3 regions of the Bradyrhizobium sp. 187 genome follow, and region 3 is predicted to be linked to each of the others. Evidence: predicted binding sites of a transcription regulator. Region 3 holds the regulator's gene; each other region holds the start of a gene.
The links. The regulator PhoB, encoded in region 3, activates phosphate uptake and scavenging genes when phosphate is short. The targets are predictions, from matches to a motif close to TGTCATNNANCTGTCAT.
Positions count from the first base shown of each region.

Region 1: the regulator PhoB is predicted to act here: its motif matches at 1,525-1,541, upstream of IVB19_RS15590 (DUF47 domain-containing protein).
Region 2: the regulator PhoB is predicted to act here: its motif matches at 1,499-1,515, upstream of IVB19_RS24650 (UDP-2,3-diacylglucosamine diphosphatase).

Region 1 covers NZ_CP064693.1:3,292,088-3,294,353, reverse strand. The annotation lists gene IVB19_RS15595 (inorganic phosphate transporter) at 1-820, opposite strand, end outside; gene IVB19_RS15590 (DUF47 domain-containing protein) at 836-1,480, opposite strand; gene IVB19_RS15585 (branched-chain amino acid ABC transporter permease) at 1,639-2,266, opposite strand, start outside.
Region 2 covers NZ_CP064693.1:5,091,754-5,094,019, forward strand. The annotation lists gene IVB19_RS24645 (glycosyltransferase family 4 protein) at 1-651, opposite strand, end outside; gene IVB19_RS24650 (UDP-2,3-diacylglucosamine diphosphatase) at 663-1,475, opposite strand; gene thiD (bifunctional hydroxymethylpyrimidine kinase/phosphomethylpyrimidine kinase) at 1,682-2,266, opposite strand, start outside.
Region 3 covers NZ_CP064693.1:7,235,743-7,238,008, reverse strand. The annotation lists gene phoU (phosphate signaling complex protein PhoU) at 1-432, shown strand, start outside; gene phoB (phosphate regulon transcriptional regulator PhoB) at 455-1,162, shown strand; gene IVB19_RS34860 (GcrA family cell cycle regulator) at 1,401-1,913, opposite strand.

The DNA.
Region 1 (2,266 bases), 3.8 Mb from region 3:
GAAAGGTCGCCATGAACAGGGTCGCGGCACCGCCGGTCTCGGCGCAAAAGCCCTGCATCGGGGTCAGCTTGGTGATGCGCAGGCCCATGGTGCGGACGATGCGCCAGCCGCCCATCAGCGTCCCCATCGCCATCGCGGCCTGGCACGAGAGCACCACCCAGAAGGGTACGAAGAATTCGCCGCCGAGCTGGCCCTGCGAATAGAGCAGCACGGCGATGATGCCCATGGTCTTCTGAGCGTCGTTACCACCATGGCCGAGCGAATAGAGCGAGGCGGAGGCGAATTGCAGGATGCGGAAGGCGCGATCCACGGCAAAGGGCGTGGAGCGCACCGAGGCCCAGGAGACGATCGCGACCAGCACCATCGCGAGCAGGAAGCCGACCAGCGGAGACAGCACGATGGCGATCACCGTCTTGGACAACCCGCTCCAGACCGCCGCTGAAAGGCCGGCTTTGGCCACGCCGGCACCAAACAAGCCGCCGATCAATGCATGAGACGAGGACGATGGGATGCCGAGCGCCCATGTCACCAGGTTCCAGACGATGGCGCCGACCAGCGCGGCGAAGATCACCTGAGCATCCACGATCGCGGGATCGATGATGCCGGTGCCGATAGTCTGGGCAACGTGCAGCCCGAACACCATGAAGGCGACGAAGTTGAAGAACGCGGCCCAGAACACCGCGTATTGCGGCCGCAGCACGCGGGTCGAGACGATGGTCGCGATCGAATTGGCGGCGTCGTGCAGGCCGTTCAGGAAGTCGAACAGCAGCGCGACGGCGATCAATCCGACCAGGACGGGAAGACCCAGCGCAACATCCACGGCGTGGCCCCTGCCCTAAACTTGCTCGATGACGATGCTGTTGATCTCGTTCGCGACGTCGTCGAAGCGGTCGGCGACTTTCTCGAGATGGTCGTAGATCTCTGCGCCGACGATGAAGTCCATCGCGTTGCCGCCGCGATGCTTGAGGAACAGTTCCTTCAGCCCGATATCATGGAGATCGTCGACGCGGCCTTCCAGCTTGCCAAGCTCTTCCGTGATCGCGGTCAGCATGGCCACGTTCTGACCGATCTTCTGCATCAGCGGCAGCGCGCGGCCGACCAGATTGGCGCATTCGATCAGAAGCCCGCCGATCTCCCGCATCGGCGGCTCGAAGCTGCGGACCTCGAACAGCATCACGGCCTTGGCGGTCTGCTGCATCTGGTCGATGGCGTCGTCCATCGAGGTGATCAGGTTCTTGATGTCGCCGCGGTCGAACGGGGTGATGAAGGTGCGGCGCACCGCGGTCAGCACCTCACGGGTGATGTTGTCGGCATCGTTCTCGAACTGGTTGACGCGCTGGCAATAGACCGGCGTCTCCTCGCCCCCGTTGAGCATGCTCTGGAGCGCGATCGAGCCCTGGATCACGGTCTGGGCGTGGCGGTCGAACAGGTCGAAGAACCGTTCTTCCTTCGGCAGGAAAGCGCGAAACAATCGCATCATGGGGGAGAGACTACCGGTTGGATGATGGCCTGGCCCAAGCGGGCCGTCATGAAACTGTCATAGACCATTTTCGATCCACGCGCGTGCCACCTCACGCCCGTGGAGCCGGATCATCCACCGCTTTCGCGCGTCAACACATCTTCTATTATATCAATGACTTACAGCGACCGCCGGAAGTAATGCGCGATTTCGCCGATGACGCCACGGCGGAAGGTGAGCACGCAGATCACGAAGATCGAGCCCTGGATCACGGTCACCCATTGGCCGAACCCCGCCAAATATTGCTGCATGGCGATGATCACGAAGGCACCGACCACGGGACCGAAGACGGTTCCGAGTCCGCCGACCAGCGTCATCAGCACGACTTCGCCCGACATCGACCAGTGCACGTCGGTGAGCGAGGCATTCTGCGCCACGAAGACTTTCAGCGCACCGGCAAAGCCGGCCAGCGTGCCCGACAGGACGAAAGCCAGGAACTTGTACTGATCGGTGCGGTAACCCAGCGAGATCGCGCGCGGCTCGTTCTCGCGGATCGCCTTGAGGACTTCGCCGAACGGCGAGTTGATGATGCGGAAGATCAGCAGGAAGCCGGCGAGGAAACCGACCAGCACCACGTAGTAGAGCACGGTGGGCTTGGTCAGATCGAAGACGCCGAACATGCGTCCCTGCGGAATGCCCTGGATGCCGTCTTCGCCATGGGTGAACGGCGCCTGGAGGTAGATGAAGTACAAGAGCTGCGACAGCGCCAGCGTGATCATCGAGAAATAGATGCCCTGGCGGCGGATC
Region 2 (2,266 bases), 2.1 Mb from region 3:
CAGCGCGACACGCGCCGGGCCGTCACCGACGATCACCTTGGTGCCGGGCAGCTCGAGGTCGAGGAACGCCTCGAGATTCTTCTCCACCGCGACCCGACCGACCGAGAGGAACACCGGCGCCGGCAGGCAGAGATCGATCGCGCGGGGATGGAACAGATGGGGGTCGACGCCGCGCGGCCACAGCACGACATTGTCGAAGCCGCGCTCGGTCAGCTCACTGGCGAGCGCCGGCGTCGCCGCCATCACGGCGCGGCTGGGGCTATGGAATCGGCGCAGCGCCCGCCAGATCAGCGAGCCCGGCACCGGCACGCGGGCGCGGACATATTCGGGAAAGCGGGTGTGGAAGCTGGTCGTGAAGGGCAGCTTGCGCTGCCGGCAATAGCGGCGGACCATCAGGCCGATCGGCCCCTCCGTCGCGATGTGGATGCTGTCCGGGCGCGCCTCTTCGATCAGCTTCGCGATTCTGCCCGGGCGCGGCATGGCCACCCGCACGTCCCGATAGCTCGGCATCGCAAAGGTGCGGAACGATTGCGGCGTCAGGAACGAGAATTCGACGTCGAGACTTTTCGCGGCGTCGGCAAGCTTGGTCAGCGTCCGAACCACACCGTTGACTTGCGGGTGCCAGGCGTCGGTCGCGACCAGGATGCGCATCAGGCTGCCTTTCATGCAGCTCTGGCTGCGACCTGCGGGACCTGTGCCGGCTTCTCGGCCTGGTCCGCCCAGGTGATGATCTCGAAATGGCCCTCGTCGTGCTCGACCAGCGCCGTGCAGCTCTCGACCCAGTCGCCGCAATTCATGTAGCGGATGCCGCCCTCGTCGCGGATCACCGCGTAATGGATGTGGCCGCAGATCACCCCGTCGGCATCGTGGCGTCGCGCCTCGGCGGCGAGCGCCTGCTCGAACGCGCCAATATAGTTGACGGCGTTCTTGACCTTCTGCTTGGCCCATTGCGACAGCGACCAATACGGCACCTTGAACATGCGCCGGAAGAAGTTGACGAAGCGATTGAGCTGAATCGCGAAATCGTAGGCCTTGTCGCCGAGATGGGCGAGCCAGCGTGCGTTCTGCACCACGAGGTCGAAGATGTCGCCATGGATGACGAGATACCGCTTGCCGTCCGCGCCGGTGTGGACGGTGTTCTCGACCACGTCGATGCCGCCGAAATGCGTGCCGTAATAGTTGCGCAGGAACTCGTCGTGATTGCCGGGGATGTAGATGACCTTGGCGCCCTTGCGCGCCTTGCGCAAAAGCTTCTGGACGAGGTCGTTATGCGATTGCGGCCAATGCCAGCTCGATTTCAGCGCCCAGCCGTCGACGATATCGCCGACGAGATAGATCGTGTCGGCATCATGGAAACGCAGGAAATCGAGCAGAAGATCGGCTTGAGAACCGCGGGCTCCGAGATGAACGTCGGAGATGAACAACGTGCGAAAGCGCCGCTCCGGGCTCTCGTCACTCACATCGTAACTTCCCATGCGCCAGCCTGTAACAATGTCCCGTGACAGGGGGATGACCAATCGAACCTTTGAGGCACCCTCAGATACGAATCGCGCTTGCCTCGCCCACCCCGCGAATATCAGTCGCATGCGACAATCAGGCGACATGGCGTCGCGGCAGCCTCCGCAAGAACCCGGAGCTGCATGGCGGGAGGGACTAGCGGTGGCGCGCTCGCGACCGGCGTTCAGTAAAATTTATGGAAATGATGGATCGGGCCGTGTCCGTGGCCGACGCTGAAGCGGTCGGCGGCGGCGATCGCCGCGCTGATCCAGGTCTTGGCGTTGCGCACGGCGCGCTCGAGATCTTCGCCTCTGGCGAGCCCTGCGGCGACCGCCGAGGACAGCGAGCAGCCGGTGCCATGGGTGTTGCTTGTGGCAACGCGCGGCGCGGCGAGCGCGATCGTGGTGCTGGCATCGACGAGATAATCGATACTCTCGGCGCCCTCGCCGTGGCCGCCCTTGATCAGGACCGCACGACTGCCGAGCGCCAGCAGCCGGCGCCCCTGGCTTTCGATCTCGGCCTCGCTGGCCGCGACCGGCTCGTCGAGCAGAGCCGCGGCCTCGGGCAGATTGGGTGTGATCACCGAGGCCAGCGGCATCAGCTTGATGCGCAGGGCATCGACGGCATCGGACGCGAGCAGGCGATCGCCCGACGTCGCCACCATCACGGGATCGAGCACGATATGCCCGGGCGCCCAGCGCGACAGCGCGGCCGCGATCGCATCGATGCTGGCGGCTTGCGCCACCATGCCGATCTTGACCGCGCCGAC
Region 3 (2,266 bases):
GAGCGCATCGGCGACCTCGCCAAGAACATGGGCAAGCGCGTCGCGGCGCTGGAGACGGACTTCCATCCGCTCAAGCTGTTCCGCGGCCTCGAGCACATGACCGACCTCGTGCAGCAGCAGGTCAAGTCGGTGCTGGACGCCTATGCCGCGCATGATTTGCCGGCGGCGATGGCGGTGTGGAAGGGCGACGAGGAAGTCGACGCCATCTGCACCTCGCTGTTCCGCGAACTCCTCACCTACATGATGGAGGATCCGCGCAATATCTCGTTCTGCATCCATCTGATGTTCTGCGCCAAGAACATCGAGCGGATCGGCGACCACGCCACCAATATCGCCGAGACCGTGTTCTACATGATCGAGGGCCAGGCGATCACCGACAAGCGGCCGAAGGGCGACATGACGACCTTTGCCAACACGGTACCGAACACCTGAAGACTTAAGGAGCGACGACCCGATGGGCGCACGCATTATGGTGGTTGAGGACGAGGAAGCCCTGACCGAGCTTCTCCGCTACAACCTCGAAGGCGACGGCTATGACGTCGAGACGGTGATGCGCGGCGACGACGCCGACACCCGCCTCAAGGAGCACATCCCCGATCTGATCGTGCTCGACTGGATGCTGCCGGGCCTGTCAGGCATCGAATTGTGCCGGCGGCTTCGCACCCGTCCCGAGACCAAGCAGCTCCCGATCATCATGCTCACCGCGCGCGGCGAGGAGAGCGAGCGGGTGCGGGGTCTTGCGACCGGCGCCGACGATTACATCGTCAAGCCGTTCTCGGTGCCGGAGCTGCTGGCGCGCGTGAAAGGCCTGCTGCGGCGCGCGAGCCCGGAGCGCCTCGCCACCGTCCTTGCTTTTGGCGACATCGAGCTCGACCGTGACAAGCGCCGCGTGGCGCGCTCGGGCCGGCCGATCGATCTCGGTCCGACCGAATATCGCCTGCTGGAGTTCTTCCTGGAGCATCCGGGACGGGTGTTCTCGCGCGAGCAGCTGCTCGACAGCGTCTGGGGCCGCGACATCTATATCGACGAGCGCACCGTCGACGTGCATATCGGCCGCCTGCGCAAGCTGCTCAATCTCGGCCGCGAGCAGGACCCGATCCGCACCGTCCGCGGCGCCGGCTACGCGCTGGATGATCGCTTCGCGAAGGCGGAGCAGGTGTAGGGTTGCAGGCTTGTTTGTTGGCGAGCTGTCCCTGCATTCTCAGCCGTCGTCCCGGACAAGCGAGCGAAGCGAGCGCTGATCCGGGACCCATAACCACCGAACGTGGTTTGGCGAAGACTCGGAGTGACCCCTTCCGCACGATTATTGCGTGCTCGGAGTATGGGTCCCGGCCCCCCGTGCGCAATTGCGCACTAGGCCGGGACGACACTGAAATTGTTGAACTGTCTTCGCGTGACGACTAACGGGGACCCGGCTTTACCGGTGCGCGGCGCCGATCCGACGCGGGCTGGTACGCAACGCGCGAGTGCTGGGCGCAATAGGGCAGTCCGGACAGCGCCCTTCCACCGCAGAAGAAGAAGTCCGGGCTCGAGGGATCGCCGACCGGCCAGTGGCAGGTCGCCTCGTTCAATTCCAGCAGCGACAGCCGCTGGCTCATCGGCACCACGTTGTCGTAGGTGACCGGATCCGGCTCAGCCTCGACCTCGAAGGCCTGCGCCAGCGCGGTGTTGCCGCGCGAGATCGGGCGGCTCACCCGCATCATGTGCTGCGCGGGGCGCGCCTTGCGCGGCCGCGGCGCTGCCGATGATGGGCTCTTGGCGCGGCCCGAAAGGCCGAGCCTGTGCACTTTGCCGATCACGGCATTGCGGGTCACATTGCCGAGCTCCGCCGCGATCTGGCTGGCCGAAAGTCCGGCCTCCCAGAGCTTTTTCAGCTGCTCGACGCGATCATCGGACCAGGTCAAAACCGTCATTGCACCCTTTCCCTCGCTGCGCGCCAGCCATCCTGGGGCCTCGCAGCGAATGCCTAAGCCTTCAAAAACCCGTGCCGCCAGAATCCCTTAAGGCTCGCCGGGCGCGTCTTGAACGCCCGAACGTTTACGCCGGTACATAAGGACTTAAAGATCAGAACCACTGCACGAGATGTCGTATCTGACAATCCAAACGCTACAATATGGCGTGACTCCCGCGCAAGAGTCCGCCGACTCGCTTCCACATGTTCCGTGGCCAAATCCCGCAAAATCGGCACCGCAAGACTACGGATTCAGCGTTTCGCGAGGCTTTCCGGGCGGCATTGACACCCGTTTCACCAGGCCTAAGATAGTCG